3 regions of the Buttiauxella ferragutiae genome follow, and region 1 is predicted to be linked to each of the others. Evidence: predicted binding sites of a transcription regulator. Region 1 holds the regulator's gene; each other region holds the start of a gene.
What was found. Region 1 encodes sigma-54, which starts transcription at its own class of promoters, with help from an activator protein. Its sites were predicted from a motif close to GTTGGCACANNTTTCGCTNT; they were not measured.
Positions count from the first base shown of each region.

Region 2: a site for sigma-54 is predicted at 1,341-1,360, ahead of MNO13_RS08450 (branched-chain amino acid ABC transporter substrate-binding protein). Genes of this name have one in related genera too.
Region 3: a site for sigma-54 is predicted at 1,745-1,764, ahead of MNO13_RS19510 (gamma-glutamyltransferase family protein). Genes of this name have one in related genera too.

Region 1 is NZ_CP093332.1:506,202-509,482, forward strand. Features, by position in the region: gene rapZ (RNase adapter RapZ) at 1-95, opposite strand, end outside; gene ptsN (PTS IIA-like nitrogen regulatory protein PtsN) at 149-640, opposite strand; gene hpf (ribosome hibernation promoting factor) at 848-1,135, opposite strand; gene rpoN (RNA polymerase factor sigma-54) at 1,158-2,591, opposite strand; gene lptB (LPS export ABC transporter ATP-binding protein) at 2,765-3,281, opposite strand, start outside.
Region 2 is NZ_CP093332.1:1,863,729-1,867,009, forward strand. Features, by position in the region: gene ldtA (L,D-transpeptidase) at 1-857, shown strand, start outside; tRNA gene MNO13_RS08445 (tRNA-Asn) at 955-1,030, opposite strand; gene MNO13_RS08450 (branched-chain amino acid ABC transporter substrate-binding protein) at 1,486-2,607, shown strand; gene MNO13_RS08455 (ABC transporter permease subunit) at 2,771-3,281, shown strand, end outside.
Region 3 is NZ_CP093332.1:4,229,489-4,232,769, forward strand. Features, by position in the region: gene MNO13_RS19500 (pyridoxal-phosphate-dependent aminotransferase family protein) at 1-572, opposite strand, end outside; gene MNO13_RS19505 (MurR/RpiR family transcriptional regulator) at 846-1,685, opposite strand; gene MNO13_RS19510 (gamma-glutamyltransferase family protein) at 1,801-3,281, shown strand, end outside.

The DNA of each region.
Region 1 (3,281 bases):
AGGTTATCTACACAGTAGAATCCCATATCTTCTAGTGCACGCAAGGCTACAGACTTCCCTGAACCAGAGCGGCCGCTGACAATCATCAGCACCATGTTTTCACTCCCCCAACTTTTCTTGCTGCGGCATACCCGTGACCGCAGCCAGATTATTCACTTTCACTACCTTGTTCTGTTTCGGTAATGATCTGATAAAGCTCTTCATCGCTCTGTGCAGAACGCAGGCGGCGGCAAATCGTTTTGTCAGCCAGACGTTTTGCTACCAGAGACAAAGTATGTAAGTGCGTTTTTGTTTGATCCGCAGGAACAAGCAGCGCAAACATCAGGTCAACCGGTTGGTTATCGATGGCGTCAAAAGCGATAGGGGTTTCCAGTTTAATAAACACCCCAACGGCACGAGTCGTATCTTCTTCCAGTTTCCCATGGGGAATGGCGATGCCATTTCCGATACCGGTACTGCCCATGCGTTCGCGCGTCAATACAGCCTCAAATACCACTTGTGGTGGCAGGCCGAGCTGTTTTGCTGCCAGTTCACTGATGATTTCCAGTGCACGCTTTTTACTCTGGCAATGTACGTTGGTACGGGTACATTCCTTGTTCAGGACTTGACTAAGTTGTAGAGCAGAATCGTTGTTCATCATAAGTTCACCTAAGCACCCTGTTATGCTAACGGCCCGCTACTCCACGCAACGAGCCGTCTTTACCCTTCATACTTCAAGTTGCATATGCGTTGGCTTCCTCGCTCACCCCAGTCACTTACCAGAGTAAGCTCATGGGGATTCACTGTGTAGCCGCCTTTCTGCAACTCGAATTATTTTGGGTAACTGCTTAAACAGTTGCCCGGATTATCAGTGTTGTTTTAGTTTATCTTTATGTTTGGTTAACTGGCGAGCCAGTTTATCAATCAGACCGTCAATCGCCGCATACATATCCTGCCCTTCCGCGCTGGCATGAATTTCACCACCATTTACATGAAGCGTTGAATCGGCAATATGCGTGACTTTTTCCACTTTTAACACAATATAGACTTGGTTAATTCTATCGAAGTACTGCTCCAGTTTGGCAAACTTCGTACTCACAAATTCGCGCAGTGCGTCAGTGATTTCGACGTTATGTCCTGTAATGTTGAGCTGCATAGTGTCTTCCTTATCGGTTAAGTCAAACCAACTGTTTACGCTGATTTGACGGTGGTATGGATAAAGACTCTCGGTACTTCGCAACAGTGCGGCGTGCCACCATGATCCCCTGATCCGATAGCATAGTCGTTAACTTGCTATCACTCAGTGGTTTCGCAGGGTTTTCCGCAGCAATTAATTTCTTCACCAATGCACGAATTGCCGTCGAGGAGGCTTCACCTCCACCTTCGGTATTAACGTGGCTTGAGAAGAAATACTTCAATTCAAAAATGCCGCGTGGGCTATGTAAATATTTTTGCGTGGTCACTCGGGAAATGGTCGATTCATGCATTTCTACGACCTGAGCGATATCAGCAAGCACCATCGGTTTCATGTGCTCTTCGCCGTGTTCAAAAAAGCCTTGTTGCTGTTCAACGATACAGCGACTGACGCGCAGCAGCGTGTCGTTCCGGCTTTCCAGGCTCTTAATCAGCCACTTTGCTTCTTGCAGATTACTGCGAATAAATTGCGAGTCGCTGTCATTGCGGGCACTGGTGCCCATTGCAGCGTACTGCTGGTTTATTTTCAGGCGAGGGAGGCTGTCGGCATTGAGTTCTACAGTCCAGTGACCTTGCGTTTTTTTCACCAGAACATCCGGTATGACATATTCCGGTTCACCGGTCTGAATGGATTGCCCTGGGCGTGGGTCAAGAGACTGAATCAGGCACATTGCCTCTTTCAGCACCTCTTCTTTCAGACGGGTGACGCGCATCAGGCTGCGGAAGTCATGGTTAGCGAGCAGATCCAGGTGATCGCTGACAATCAAGCTGGCTTCGGTTAACCATGGCGTTTCGCGAGCGAACTGTGAAAGCTGTATGAGCAGGCAATCGCGTAGATCACGTGCGGCAACACCCACAGGATCGAAGCGTTGAACGCGTTTGAGTACGGCTTCCACTTCGTCGAGGGTGATTTCGTCATCACCCATGCTTTCCAGAATTTCTTCCAGAGAAACTGTGAGATAACCCATTTCGTCAACGGCATCGACAATAGAGGTCGCAATTGCTGTGTCAGTATCTGAAAACGGGGTGAGATCAACCTGCCACATCAGATAATCCTGAAGAGACTGGGTCGTTTCCCCCTGATAAACCGGCAATTCGTCGTCGATATAATCGCTTCCGGTTCCTGATGGAGTGCCTGCGGTGTAGATTTCGTCCCAACTGGTATCCAGCGGTAACTCGTCAGGCATTTCTTTTTGCTCAAGCGCCTCACGGGTATCTAACGCTTCGTTTTCACGTACTTCCTGAGTTTCAACTTCTTCATGCAGATCGGTTTGCTCAAGCAGTGGGTTACTTTCCAGTGCTTGCTGAAGTTCTTGCTGTAGCTCTAACGTCGAAAGTTGCAACAGACGAATTGCCTGCTGTAACTGGGGAGTCATAGCAAGTTGTTGGCTAAGCCGTAATTGCAAACCTTGCTTCATATTCAGAGCGAGCTTCCTCAGGTTATACTCGTCATACTTCGAGCTGCAGGGGTGTTGACTGCACTCCTTCACCCCAGTCACTTACTCAAGTAAGCTCCTGGGATGAACTCCCTTGTCGCCTACCTGCAACTCGAATTATTTTGAGTATAAATATTATAATTTTTACTACCCTATCAGAGTCTGAACTCTTCGCCCAGATACACGCGCTTAACATGCTCGTCTTCCAGGATTTCGGCTGGAGTGCCATGGGCGATTAAATGGCCCTGGCTTACGATGTAGGCACGTTCACAAACAGCCAGCGTTTCGCGTACGTTATGGTCAGTAATCAACACCCCGAGCCCACTGTCGCGCAGATGCTCAATGATTCGCTTGATGTCGATGACGGAGATTGGGTCAACACCAGCAAAAGGTTCATCCAGAAGAATAAATTTTGGATTTGCGGCTAATGCTCGGGCAATTTCGACACGACGACGCTCGCCACCAGACAATGACTGCCCGAGGTTATTACGCAAATGTTCGATGTGGAATTCTTCCATCAGCTCATTAGCGCGGTCATCACGCTGCTCAACAGAAAGATCGTCACGGATTTGCAGCACAGCCATTAAGTTATCGAACACACTTAAACGGCGGAAAATAGACGCTTCTTGCGGTAAGTAGCCGATACCTCGACGAGCACGAGCATGAAGTGGC
Region 2 (3,281 bases), 1.4 Mb from region 1:
TACCACCCGAGGGTAGCCGCCTGGTCGGTGCGCCGTTAACCATTAGCGTTCCGCAAGGGAATACCCAGCCGCTGGAGTATTATGCCGCGCAGTACGGGCAAGGTTTCAGCAATATGCTGGAAGCCAACCCAGGTGTCGATCCGTTCCTGCCAAAAGCGGGTATCCAGTTGATCATTCCACAGCAGGTGATTTTGCCGGACACCGTACGCCAGGGCATTGTGATTAACGTCGCCGAAATGCGGCTTTACTACTACCCACCGGAGAGCAACACGGTAGAAATCCTACCTATTGGTATTGGCCAGGCTGGGCGCGAAACACCGCGTAACTGGGTGACGAGGGTGGAGCGTAAGCAAGAAGCTCCGGGCTGGACACCAACGGCGAATACCCGGCGCGAGTACGCGAAAGAGGGTAAAACCTTGCCAGCCTACGTGCCACCAGGTGAGGAAAACCCGATGGGGCTTTACGCGATTTACATCGGCAAGCTGTACGCTATCCACGGCACTAACGCCAACTTTGGTATTGGCCTGCGCGTCAGCCAGGGGTGCATCCGTCTGCGTAAAGACGACATAAAATATTTGTTCGATAACGTGCCGGTGGGGACGCGCGTGCAGTTTATTGACCAGCCGGTGAAAGCAACCGTCGAGCCAGACGGGCGGCGTTGGCTGGAAGTGCATGAGCCGTTGTCCCGCAACCGTGCGGAGTTTGAATCTGACAATAAAGTCCCACTGCCTATCACCCCGGCACTGCGCAATATGACCGAAGGTTACGACGTGGATGCCGCCACAGTCAGTGCCGCGTTAACCCGCCGTTCCGGGATGCCGGTGCCGATTAGCATGGTATCCGGAAAAACCGGGTAGTTTTAAATACTGGGATAAGGGCAGGCGCGGGAATTCGAGACGCGAAAAGTAAAAACATAAAAGCCCGCTTAAGTTTCCTTAAGCGGGCTTTCGAATTTGGCTCCTCTGACTGGACTCGAACCAGTGACATACGGATTAACAGTCCGCCGTTCTACCGACTGAACTACAGAGGAATCGGTTAACGGGGCGCATATTAACGATTAGCTCGTGGCATGTCAAAGGGTTCGCGCAAAACTTTTTTGTTTGCTCTTTTTATAGTCAACTTGTTGAGTTTTAACACGAATTGTCCTGGTCTGGGTTGAACTAACAGCATCCCTTCATTATGTAAGTTCTTTATTGGTGCAAAGCCGCTTCGTTCATCACTTATTTGCTTTATTGTTAAGCAGATGTGATCCCCGCTGTAATTTCATCGCGTTGTGCCGAGCGCCTTACCAGCGCACTCTATACTGACATATGTCGAAACATTGACATTTGGTTAACAATTCTGGCAACCATTTTGCTTAATGTTCAAGGCCGTGATTAATCACAGGGAAAAGCAGTTTGTATTTTGTTCGCGTTTTTGCTTTTGAAAATGGCTCTTACACCGTTTTGCATAAACCTCTTTGCTGATTTGCTAAGGAACATACAAATGTCGCTGAAATTTATCAGAAGTCCTCTTTCTCTTGTGTTGGCTGGTTGTCTGGTGACGGCGTTTTCCGCCCACGCCGATATTGTGATTGGTGTTGCTGGGCCATTTACCGGGCCGAACGCGACTTATGGTGATCAGTACTGGCATGGCGCGACGCAAGCCGCGGAAGATATTAACGCCGCCGGTGGCATCAACGGCGAAAAAATCAAGCTGGTGCAGGGTGATGATGCTTGTGAACCAAAACAGGCAGTGTCAGTTGCTAACCGTCTGGTGGATCAGGATAAAGTGAATGCTGTGGTCGGGCATTTTTGTTCTTCATCTACCGTACCGGCCTCAGAGGTGTATAACGACGCCGGTATTCTGACTATCACCCCTGGGTCGACTAACCCAATTATCACTGAACGAAACATGAATGATCTGTTCCGCATGTGTGGGCGTGATGACCAGCAAGGGCAGGTCGCCAGCGATTTTATTATCGACAAGCTTAAAGCCAAGCGTGTGGTGATCATTCATGACAAAGATACCTACGGGCAGGGGCTGGCGGATGCCACCAAAGCAGCGCTGGCGAAACGCGGCGTCAACGATGTGATGTACGAAGGGTTGTCGCGCGGCGAAAAAGACTTTAATGCGCTGGTGACCAAAATCAGTGCACAAAAACCTGACGTGGTGTTCTTCGGCGGTTGCCATCCGGAAGCGGGTCCACTGGTACGCCAGATGCGTGAGCAGGGCGTGCAGGCCAAATTCTTCTCCGGCGACTGTATCGTCAACGAAGAGATGGTTACCGCGGCAGGCGGACCGCAATACACCAACGGCATCTATATGACCTTCGGCAAAGATCCGCGTTTAATTGCTGACGGTAAAGCGGTTATCGATAAATTCCGCGCGAACAAATTTGAGCCAGAAGGCTACACCCTCTATTCCTACGCCTCTGTGCAGGCTATCGCTGCGGCATTTAAAGCCACTGGTGGCACCGATTCGGCTAAAGCCAGCGCCTGGCTGAAAGCTAATCCGGTGGATACTGTGATGGGCAAAAAAGCCTGGGATAGCAAAGGCGACCTGAAGGTGTCGGACTATGTCGTTTATGAATGGGACGACAAAGGCAAATACAAAGAAGTCCAATAAGGTTCGCTGGACAACAATACGCTATTGGGGTTTGTAGGGGGGATAAGCGGTAGCGTCATCCACCATTTACGCCTGTGATTGCAGGTGAAAGTGTCGGGTGACGCTCCGCTTACCCGACCTACAAAAGAAGTTTGTCCGCCGCCCTAAAAGAGATTGCCTATCTATGGACGCATTCTTCCTGCAACAGTTGATTAATGGCTTAACGCTAGGTTCCGTCTACGGGTTGATAGCCATTGGCTACACCATGGTTTACGGCATTATCGGCATGATTAACTTCGCGCACGGCGAAGTGTATATGATCTCCGCTTATCTGTGCGCCATCGGCCTGGCGCTACTGTCGTTCTTCGGCCTGCAATCATTCCCGTTACTGATCCTCGGCACGCTGGTGTTTACCATTGTGGTGACGGGTGTGTATGGCTGGACCATTGAGCGCATCGCCTATAAACCGCTGCGCAACTCGACGCGTTTAGCGCCGCTGATCTCCGCCATTGGCATGTCGTTGATTCTGCAAAACTATGCACAAATCAGCCAGGGGCCGCGCCAGCAGGGCATTCCCACCATGCTTGATGGCGTGCTCCGTTTACATATTGGCGATGGTTTTGTGCAAATCACTTATACCAAAGTGTTCATCCTGATTGCTTCGTTTGCTGGCATGTTGCTGCTTACCTGGATAA
Region 3 (3,281 bases), 1.6 Mb from region 1:
CCCCATGCGTCGGTTTCCAGCGCGTTGCCGCCAAACGAAGCGGTCGCATCGGTATAGAACAACACGCCGTGGCGGCGGCAGATTTCGCCCAGTTCAGCCAATGGCTGCAACATAGTCGTAGAAGTGTCGCCCTGAACGGTCAGCAGTAAACGGGGTTTAACACTTTTGATAGCATCTTCGATTTGGTCAGGCGTAAACACTTCGCCCCACGGCACTTCAATGGTGTGAACTTCAGCGCGGCAGCGGCGGGCAATTTCACATAGCAGATGACCAAAACGCCCAAACACCGGCACCAGCACTTTGTCACCAGGCCGAATAGCCGAAAGTAGAATTGCTTCAATGCCGGAACGGGAAGTGCCGTCTACCAGCATCGTCCAGCGGTTTTGGGTACGGAAAAGCTCGCGATACAGCACCATCACTTCATTCATATAGCCGGTCATGACCGGGTCATATTGCCCAATCAACTGGCTCGCCATGGCGCGTAATACACGCGGATCGGCATTAATGGGTCCCGGCCCCATCAATAAACGATGAGGTGGATTAATTTGCGTGAAGTGCTGAATATCGAACATGGCATTTCCTTTTATTCTGCGTGAAACAAAAGATTCTTTATTGAAATATTCTGCAACTAATGTGCCACCAATTTTTGTGAAAGACAAAAGAAGAAAAGAGACAGATGACATACCTCTTCGTAGGTCGGATAAGCAGCAGCGTCATCCGACAAAAGCGGCGAAAATGGTGGATGACGCTGCCGCTTATTCACCCTACAAAAACCCGTTCACTGACTCTTCATCTCTGAACCAGAATGGTTCCCATGATGCGTGCAAACGCACCACTAAAGTGCATTACCGTTGTTCCAGTTCATCAAACTCAGAATACAACTCAGCAATATGATGAATACGCTGGCGACCGGTGGTTAGCGCCTCGTGGAGTACCGCATTAGACAACAAGTTCACCAGGCTCATCGCGCTGCTATAGCTATCAAAAGCTGAAACGCTATCAAGCGGTGCTGCAAAGTGCCAGCGGCAGAATGGCGTAAGACCTGAGCCTTGCGCTTCGCTCATTACCAGCAACGGTATCTGGCGCTTATGCAGGTTTGCCAGCAATGGCTTGATAATTCTCGGCCTTCTGCGAAACGCGATAGCAATAACGCAATCCTGCTCACTGATATCCACCACTTCTTCTGCCAGCGTCTGGCCCGGTTGCGGCAGTAACCAGACATCGTTGCGAGTCTGCAATAACTGTTGGCGCAAATGCGTCGCCACTGGCCATGAATTCCTTAAGCCAATGATGAAGATACGTTTTGAGGTATTAATCGCACTCACGACATCGGCAAATTGCTGCGTATCCAGCAGGCTAACCCACTGCGTCAGGTTGGCCATTTCTTGCTTATAATGTCGTGCTAATAAGGTGTTTCCCTGCACTGCATCACGGTTTTCTGTCAGCGGCATTCCGCTCTGGCGCAAGGTACGTAACTCTTCACGCATATCTTTGTAACGGTCATAGCCCAAACGCTTAAATAAACGGCTAACCGTGGCTTTTGATACGCCAGAAAGGCGAGCAAGTTCCGCGCTGTTGTAGCTAATCAGGTCGTCAAAATGATCGAAAATAAATGTGGCAACACGTTGTTCTTGCGGAGAAAGCTGCTCATATGTCGCTCTTAAACGCTCATCTAATTGTTTCATTATGACCTCTGTAACTTTTGTTTCACTCGAGCCTGGCACAGTGAAATCAACCGCGTCAACCTGGAACATCTTTTGCTTAAAGATAACCCCGTCTTCCATTCTGAGAGATAACACGATGATGCAAAGCAATATGGCACCTTCCGGCATGGCGGTGACTCCGCACCATTTGGCCAGTGAATCCGCATTATCCGTGCTACGCCACGGGGGGGACGCCATCGAAGCGATGGTCGCGGCGGCGGCAACTATCGCCGTAGTTTATCCGCATATGAATGGTATTGGCGGGGATGGCTTTTGGTTGATCGTGCCGCCAGAAGGCGAACCGATTGCCATTGATGCCAGCGGTGCAGCAGGTTCGCTTGCCTCACTGGAGTTTTACGCCGGTGAAAACGCAATCCCACATCGTGGCCCAAAAGCGGCATTAACCGTACCTGGCACGCTAAGTAGTTGGGACGAAGCGCTAAAAATTGCCGGGCAACTCGGTGGCGGGCAATTACCTCTCTCGCGTTTATTGGCTGACGCCATCCGCTATGCGGCAGATGGTATTCCGGTGACCCAATCACAGGCGCTTGCCACTCACAGTAAATATGACGAACTGGTTAACATCACCGGTTTTGCCGAAACCTTTCTGGAACGAGGCGAAATCCCACGCGCGGGCAGCCGGTTTACTCAACCACGGCTGGCCGAAACGCTGACACGCCTGACCGTTGAAGGGCTTGATAGCTTTTATCGCGGGCCATTAGCCACACTGCTTGCCGAAGAACTCGCTGATTTAGGGATGCCGATTAACTTACAGGACCTCGCCGCCCAGCGTGCAAAACGCCGTATTCCTCTGCATCTGCACCACCAGCAGGGTGAGATTTATAATATGACACCGCCAACGCAGGGCCTGGTTTCACTGGCGATTCTGGGGATCACCGACCATTTAGAGATGGCGCAAGCCAACGAAACCCAAACGGTTCACCGTATCGTCGAGGCCACTAAAAAAGCCTTCGCCCTGCGCGACAAATACATCACCGATCCTCGTCATATCACGACATCAATCCAAAGCCTGTTAGATCCCGCGCCACTTGCGGCGCTGGCCGCAGAAATTGATGACGGTAAAGCCGCAAACTGGGGAACCGGAAAAGGCCCTGGCGACACAGTCTGGATGGGCGTGATTGATAGCAGCGGCCTGGCCGTTTCGTTTATTCAAAGCATTTATCACGAGTTCGGAAGCGGCGTGGTTCTGCCAAAAAGCGGTGTGCTGTGGCAAAACCGTGGCGCAGCTTTCAGCCTCAACCCCGATAGCCTGTTAAGTCTTGCGCCCGGTAAACAGCCGTTTCACACCCTGAATCCGGCAGCGGCCCGCCTGGCTGATGGACGGACGATGGTGTATGGCTCGATGGGCGGCGACGGGCAACCGCAAACCCAGGCAGCCATTTTTACCCGCCATGTGATTCAGGGTATGCCGTTACAGGAAGCCGTTAGCGCCCCGCGCTGGTTACTGGGCAGAACCTGGGGGCAAGCCTCAGACAGCCTGAAATTAGAAGCCAGATTTAGCCAGGAGACTTTCGACACCCTGCGCCAGTTAGGGCATGAGGTTGAGTCTCTGCCAGA